Regions from separate parts of the Paenibacillus sp. FSL k6-2145 genome, predicted to be linked through region 1. Evidence: predicted binding sites of a transcription regulator. Region 1 holds the regulator's gene; the other holds the start of a gene.
What was found. The regulator Rex, encoded in region 1, represses fermentation and respiration genes when NADH is low (regulators of the CRP and FNR family bind a similar motif). The targets are predictions, from matches to a motif close to TTGTGAAATATTTCACAA.

Region 1 (3,428 bases):
TCAAGAAGATGGATTTGGCACCGTATGACGTTCCGAGGAGTAACGCTTCGCCTGCTGGCACTGCCGTCGGGTCACCAGATACACCTTTGTGGATCAATGCAGCCAGTCTCATTTCCTCGAACATATCCAGGTTGTTGTTGCTTGCCGGTCCGTCTGTTCCGAGTGACACGGTAACTCCTGCTTTCAGTAACGCAGGAACCCGCGCAACACCTGAAGCGAGTTTCAGGTTACTTCCCGGGTTATGGGATACAGCCACATCATGACGGGCCAAAATTTCAATCTCTTCGTCATTCAGATGCACCGCATGTGCAACCAGGGATGGACGGGAGAAAAAGCCCAGTTTCTCCAGATGTGCCACAGGACGCAGTCCATAATCAGCCACGTTCTGCTCCACTTCACGAAGCGTTTCAGACATATGTGTATGGAGAGGAAGGTTCAGGTCGTTCGCAACCTGCACAAGCTTCTCTATGTAGTCAGGAGGGCATGTATATGGTGCATGTGGCGAGATTACGGTTGTAATGCGACCATCTGCCTGTCCATTCCACTCACGTGCAAACGCTGCCGACTCCTCCAGCTTCCGCAGTTGCTCTTCTTCCGAGCACAGCCCGATTACACCACGTGCCAGTGCTGCTCTAACGCCTGATTGCTCCACAACTTTGGCAACTTGATCCATGTGATCGTACATGTCCAGGAAAGCTGTAGTTCCGCCTTTCAACATTTCAAGCACCGACAGGGAAGTTCCCCAATATACATCTTCTGAAGTCATTTTTGCTTCCATCGGCCACATTTTTTCCTGCAACCATACTTGCAACGCAAGATCGTCTCCGTGCCCTCTGAGCAACGACATTGCTGCATGACCATGCGTATTGATCAGACCCGGCAGGAAGAACAGTCCTTTTCCATCCACTTTGGTACAATTTTTGTCTCCATCCGGCAATGTCTCACCAATATGCACAATCTTGTCATCCTCGACAACCATGTATCCTTGAACCACGTTCCATGTTGTGCCGCCTTCATTAACGGCAAATTTGCCGTTGTGAATTACCCATCTATTTGTTGTCATCTTCCTCGTCGTCCTTTCCAGTCTCCAAGTAATAGGCCAAACTAAGCAGATCCGTTGTAAAGTCAGCATGGTGAATGCGGATATGCGGCGGTGTTTTTAGAATTGTTGGTGCAAAATTAAGGATCGCTTCAATTCCTGATTCAATAAGCTGATCCGCAACATTTTGGGCTTCCGTATCCGGAACCGTGATAATACCGATGCGGATGTTTTCCGTTTTAACCGCTTCCGTCAATTCATTCATTGGTTTTACCGTCAAACTGTTGATTTGGCTACCAATTTTCGGTCCATATGCATCAAATACAGCAACAATCTTCATGTTGTCTTTCAGATATGCGTTGTAGTTGGACAAGGCTTGACCGAGATTACCCGCGCCTACCAGAGCTACATTAATTTGCTGATCGATTTTGAGAATGTGACGAATTTTCTCAATCAAATAAGATACATCATACCCGATCCCTTTACGACCAAAATCACCGAAGTAAGCCAGGTCTTTACGAATTTGGGCCGGATTCAGATCCAGCCTCTGTCCAAGCTCTTGAGAAGAAACAGTAGCCACCTCACGCTGATGCAACTCGTTCAAATAACGCAAGTATACAGGCAGACGGCGTACCACCGCTTCCGAAATTTTATCCGATTTCATTCTTGCTCCCCCTTACCAAGGCCACGATAAAATAATAGATGAAAAGATGAGCATCCTGTATAAACTCAAAGATAAACGTGACATTTTATACAGAATGCTCCTTGTAATTTAGGTTATAAGTTCTTACGTGCAACTGCTTTAATCGGATACGGAAATATCTAATAAAGTTTAACGCCAAACGATAGTGTCATGCAATAATATAACGAACAAAACAACCATTATTTTTGTTCATTAGCAGGTTTTTCCAACCACTCGGTAATTCGTGGAACCATCTGCTCCGTGAGCATGTGTTCCATTTTGGGACCAGGTAAAGAATATAAAAAGAATTTACCATAGTACGCTTCAATCACCCGTGTATCATAAACAATAACAATTCCTCTGTCCTTCGCTGTACGCACCAACCGGCCAAATCCCTGCTTGAAACGAATGACCGCTTGCGGCACGGACAGTTTCATGAACGGATTTTTCTTCTGTTCCTGAAGCAGCTCACTCTTGGCTTCCACCAACGGATGATTCGGTGGCTGGAAAGGCAGTCGCACAATAGCGAGACAGGTTAGCGCCTCTCCCGGGATATCTACACCCTCCCAGAAGCTGCTTGTACCCAGAAGTACCGTAGCTTTGGCATCTTGGAACCTGCGAGTCAGCTTGGAGCGGCTTCCACTGTCAACGCCTTGCCCAAGCAACGAGATGTCGTTACCAGACAGTGCTTCCTTCAGCGGATCATAGACCTGTCGCAACATCTTGTATGAAGTAAACAGAACCATCATGCGTCCACGCGTGGCAATTGCCGTCTCTGCGAGTGATCGCACCAGCATATTAACAAAGTGCGCATCACCCACACTGCCCTTCACACTCGGGAAATCACGCGGAATCACCAGAAGTGCCTGATCGCGATAGTTGAAAGGTGATGGCAGCATCGAAGTTAACAACCGATTATTCTCGGAAGCTTCCTGCAAGCCAAGTTGTTCAATCATGAACTGGAATGACTTATCTACCGAAAGCGTAGCCGATGTAAGTACAACACTTTTCTTTTTATCAAAAAATAAATCCTTAAGTTGTGCACTGACATCTACAGGTACAGCATACAGCTGAAGAGATTTACTTCGGAACTGACCGCTGGCTTCCATCCAGTACACCGTTTTGGCATCATCCATACGCATGAAGAAACGTAGATTCTCCTTCAATGTGGTCAGATCTTTCAGCAATCCTGTAATGTCCGTGATCAGACTATCCGATTGATAATCATCCTGATCCTCTTTCACCTCAAGCAGCAATTTGTCCCCTTTGCGAACCAAATCGCCCAGAGTCACATAGATCTGGTTCTCCAGATCCTGCAACTCCTGCCATTTTGCAGGTTTCTGAGAAGCTTTCAGACGCAGTGAAAATTGCCCCGTCTCTCCCGGTGAAGCATCACTTCGTTCAGGCAACAAACCGAACAAGGCATCGCTCATACGATCCCACAGTTCCTTGACCTCAACAGCCAGCGGGAACATCTGATCCACCATGGAGCCCCATTGAACCGAATTTTCATGCCCGGATAACTGGGAACGAAGCATAGGCAGCTGACCATTACGACTGTCTTTAAACAGGCGGGTCAGTGTATGAACCAAGGTGAAATATTTCATATGCATTCCAAGATGTTTACCAGCGACATCCTCCAGATGATGTGCCTCATCGATCACAAGACTCTCATAGGCTGGCAGCAGCTGATGCGCGGCTTTCACA
Region 2 (3,428 bases), 2.3 Mb from region 1:
ATCCCTGTGCACCATTGGCCCATTCAACTGTTGTCTACGCTTCTTCGGGTCCAGCATCATGGCACCTCCCCAAGCAATTGCTGTACAGCATGATCCAACAACTCCAGTTCGACAATCCGGGCGAGCGCATCTTCATCCTCCAGTGCCGTTTCGAGAAAATGTCGGACTGCCCCGTGTCGTTCCCCTCGCAGTGCCAGCGCACTGCCGGATAATTGCTGATAATCCCGGCGACTGGCATCATCCTGAATATCGACTGCATGCACCAGAGCCAGTGCCTCTTCCACACGTCCTGTCTCCTGATAAATGCGGAATTTCCAATGTCTCGCCGTTTCTCCGCCAAGTTCGTCCAGGATACGCAGGGCGTTTCCGTAATCATCGTTCATACGCAGTAGTTCCGCTCGTACAAGTTGTTCTTCTCCTGCCTCAAGCCAGCGACATAACTGTTCATAATGATGCCGTTCTTGTTCATCTGCTGCACTAATTCCGTACACCCGCAGGGCGTCCTCCAACTGTCCGGCCCGGGCATGAATGGCAGACAGGAATCGATAATGGGAAACCACACAATCACTGCGACCGTTCATGACCGCCTGGGTGAAGGCCTCTTGCAGCGAATGGACGGCCCGCCGATCTTCAAGCAAGTACTCATAGGCTGCCAGCAAAAAGGATATCGTCTCATGTGGGCCTGCTTTGGCTCGGAGCTGTCGGTAGAAGTCGGCACGTACACTGCATTGAAGCAGGCTGACGCTATCCGAAGTGCCTGACAAGACCTGCCGCAGCGCATGCAGGAAGAACAGTTCGTAGTCCCGGAGAGGGACTTCGAGATCATCCTTTTGCATCGTACCCGCAGGTGCAGGGTCTTCGCCGCCCAGCCAGATAACACGTACGCCTTGGAATAACAGCTTCATATAACGTGTCTCGGAGGATGTGCCTACCAGATCGGCGATGCCGACCAGTTTGGAAATACTGCTCTCCCATAGGGGAGAAGATGATTCTTCCCCAGCAGGCTCAGGGAGCAGGGCGATACATAGCTCCGGCTCCAGCGAGGCTGTAGCCATTAGCCAGTAGGGATGGGCGACTACGGCTACGGTGCGAGGTTCCAGCAATAGCTGCTCGGCTTCAGGGAGGGAGATGACGGTAATGACCGGAGGTACATCTTCTGTTTGCGTCAGGCTGCTGACATAGTATACCTCTCCCTCGATTGACAGCAGTGCAGCAATATCGGGATAGGGAAAGGATGACCAGCCCCCTTTGCGAGGGAAGAGAACATATCGGACAGGGGGCTGTGTTGTACTGGCCTTATCCTGGCTGGCTTCGGTGTCTTCACCTGGTAGTGGTGCAGGTTTTTCCATGAATAGTTCACCTCACCTTGACTGTAATATGGAGCGTCATTCGCTCTGCATGTACTGCATGCTTTCACTTCATATGTAAAGCCCTCACGGTACTTCGCATGATATGCCTGAGACTAACATATGGGCATTCCGTCCCAAACATGAGTATCTTCCATGAATAGATGAAGTTGGCAAGCTATGATAATAGGCTGAATTTTATCTTTTGTGTGACCAGGATCACTTTTTTTTGCTCTAGAGACGAAGATTGTGATAATTCTCACATGTATAAAATAGGTATTCTGGCACAATACGTTCATCAACGTATTTGGCGGACAGACAGCGAAGGTGCAGCTTCAATGCCAAATACGCATACTGCGAAGTGAACAGAAAGAAGGGGTAACGGTATGGATCCGATTATGTTATCGCGTATCCAATATGCACTTACAACGATTTTCCATTTCTTTTTTGTCCCGCTATCCATCGGTCTTGTACTGTTGGTTGCAATCATGGAGACGTTGTACGTTGTTAAGGGTAAGGAGATCTACAAAACGATGGCCAAGTTCTGGGGCAAGCTGTTCCTGATTAACTTTGCCGTCGGGGTAGTCACAGGTATTTTGCAAGAGTTCCAGTTCGGTATGAACTGGTCCGAGTACTCCCGATTTGTCGGGGACGTGTTCGGTGCGCCACTGGCTATTGAAGCGCTACTGGCGTTTTTTATGGAGTCTACATTTATTGGTTTGTGGATATTCGGATGGGATCGTTTGTCCAAAAAAGTGCATCTGGCCTGCATCTGGCTGGTATTTGTCGGCACATTCCTGTCCGCGCTGTGGATTCTGGCAGCCAATTCGTTTATGCAGCATCCGGTCGGGTTTGAGATTAATAACGGCCGAGCCGAGATGAATGATTTCTTTGCACTCATCACGAATGGTCAGCTTCTCGTCGAATTCCCACATACGATTTTTGGGGCATTGATGACAGGGGCTTTCGTCGTAACCGGGATTAGTGCCTACAAATTGATGAAAAAGCAAGATGTGGAGATCTTCCGCAAATCGTTTAATATTGCGATCATTATCGCTCTTGTTTCTTCATTCGGCGTCGCATTCTCGGGTCACTTCCAGGCGCAATATCTGGTGGAGACACAGCCGATGAAGATGGCAGCCAGTGAGGGCACATGGACAACGACAGAAGATCCGGCGCCATGGACGGTGGTCGCTTTTATTGACCCGGATAAACAGGAGAGTACGGGTGAGATCAAAATCCCTGGATTACTCAGTTACCTGTCCTACAGCAAGTTCTCCGGTAGTGTCAAAGGCATGAAGGAACTGAATGCTGAGTATCAGCAGACATATGGACCTGGGGATTACATCCCGCCGGTACGGACAACGTTCTGGAGTTTCCGCATTATGATCGCAGCGGGTGGTTTGATGATTGTGCTGGCGCTGTACGGTACGTTTCTGGCTATGCGCAAGAAGCTGGAGGTCGCTGGAAAGTGGTTTATGCGTCTGATGGTATTTGCCATATCCTTGCCGTTTATCGCCAATACATCAGGTTGGATTATGACCGAGGTTGGCAGGCAGCCGTGGACGGTATTTGGCTATATGACCACCGAAGCCGGGGTCTCACCGAACGTATCCGCAGGAATGATCCTGTTCTCGACCATTGCTTTTACCGCTGCGTATACGGTTCTCGGAATCGTGATGGTATACCTGTTCGTACGTGAGATCAAAGCAGGACCGTTTGCGGTCGAGAAGCCGGAAGATCACGATGAATCGGCCGATCCGTTCGGCGTGGATGGAGGTTATTCCGTTGTCACTAAGTGAGTTGTGGTTTTTGCTGATTGCCGTATTGTTTGTCGGTTTTTTCTTTTTGGAAGGTTTTGATTTTGGTGTGGGGATGTCTACAGGCATTATTGCCAAAACAGATCGTGAACGCCGGACCCTGATCAACTCGATCGGTCCGTTCTGGGATGGTAATGAAGTATGGCTGATTACAGCAGGGGGAGCGATGTTTGCTGCCTTCCCGCACTGGTATGCGACGTTGTTCAGTGGTTTTTACCTGCCACTTGTGGTGGTGTTACTCGCCTTGATTGGCCGCGGAGTT

Region 2: NZ043_RS07510 (cytochrome ubiquinol oxidase subunit I) is a predicted target of Rex. The motif match lies at 1,594-1,611, and genes of this name have one in related genera.

Annotation. Positions count from the first base shown of each region.
Region 1 is NZ_CP150267.1:6,558,730-6,562,157, forward strand. It holds gene NZ043_RS28950 (amidohydrolase) at 1-1,063, opposite strand, end outside; gene NZ043_RS28955 (redox-sensing transcriptional repressor Rex) at 1,050-1,703, opposite strand; gene dinG (ATP-dependent DNA helicase DinG) at 1,922-3,428, opposite strand, start outside.
Region 2 is NZ_CP150267.1:1,709,855-1,713,282, reverse strand. It holds gene NZ043_RS07520 (glycosyltransferase) at 1-60, opposite strand, end outside; gene NZ043_RS07515 (hypothetical protein) at 57-1,349, opposite strand; gene NZ043_RS07510 (cytochrome ubiquinol oxidase subunit I) at 1,733-3,148, shown strand; gene cydB (cytochrome d ubiquinol oxidase subunit II) at 3,093-3,428, shown strand, end outside.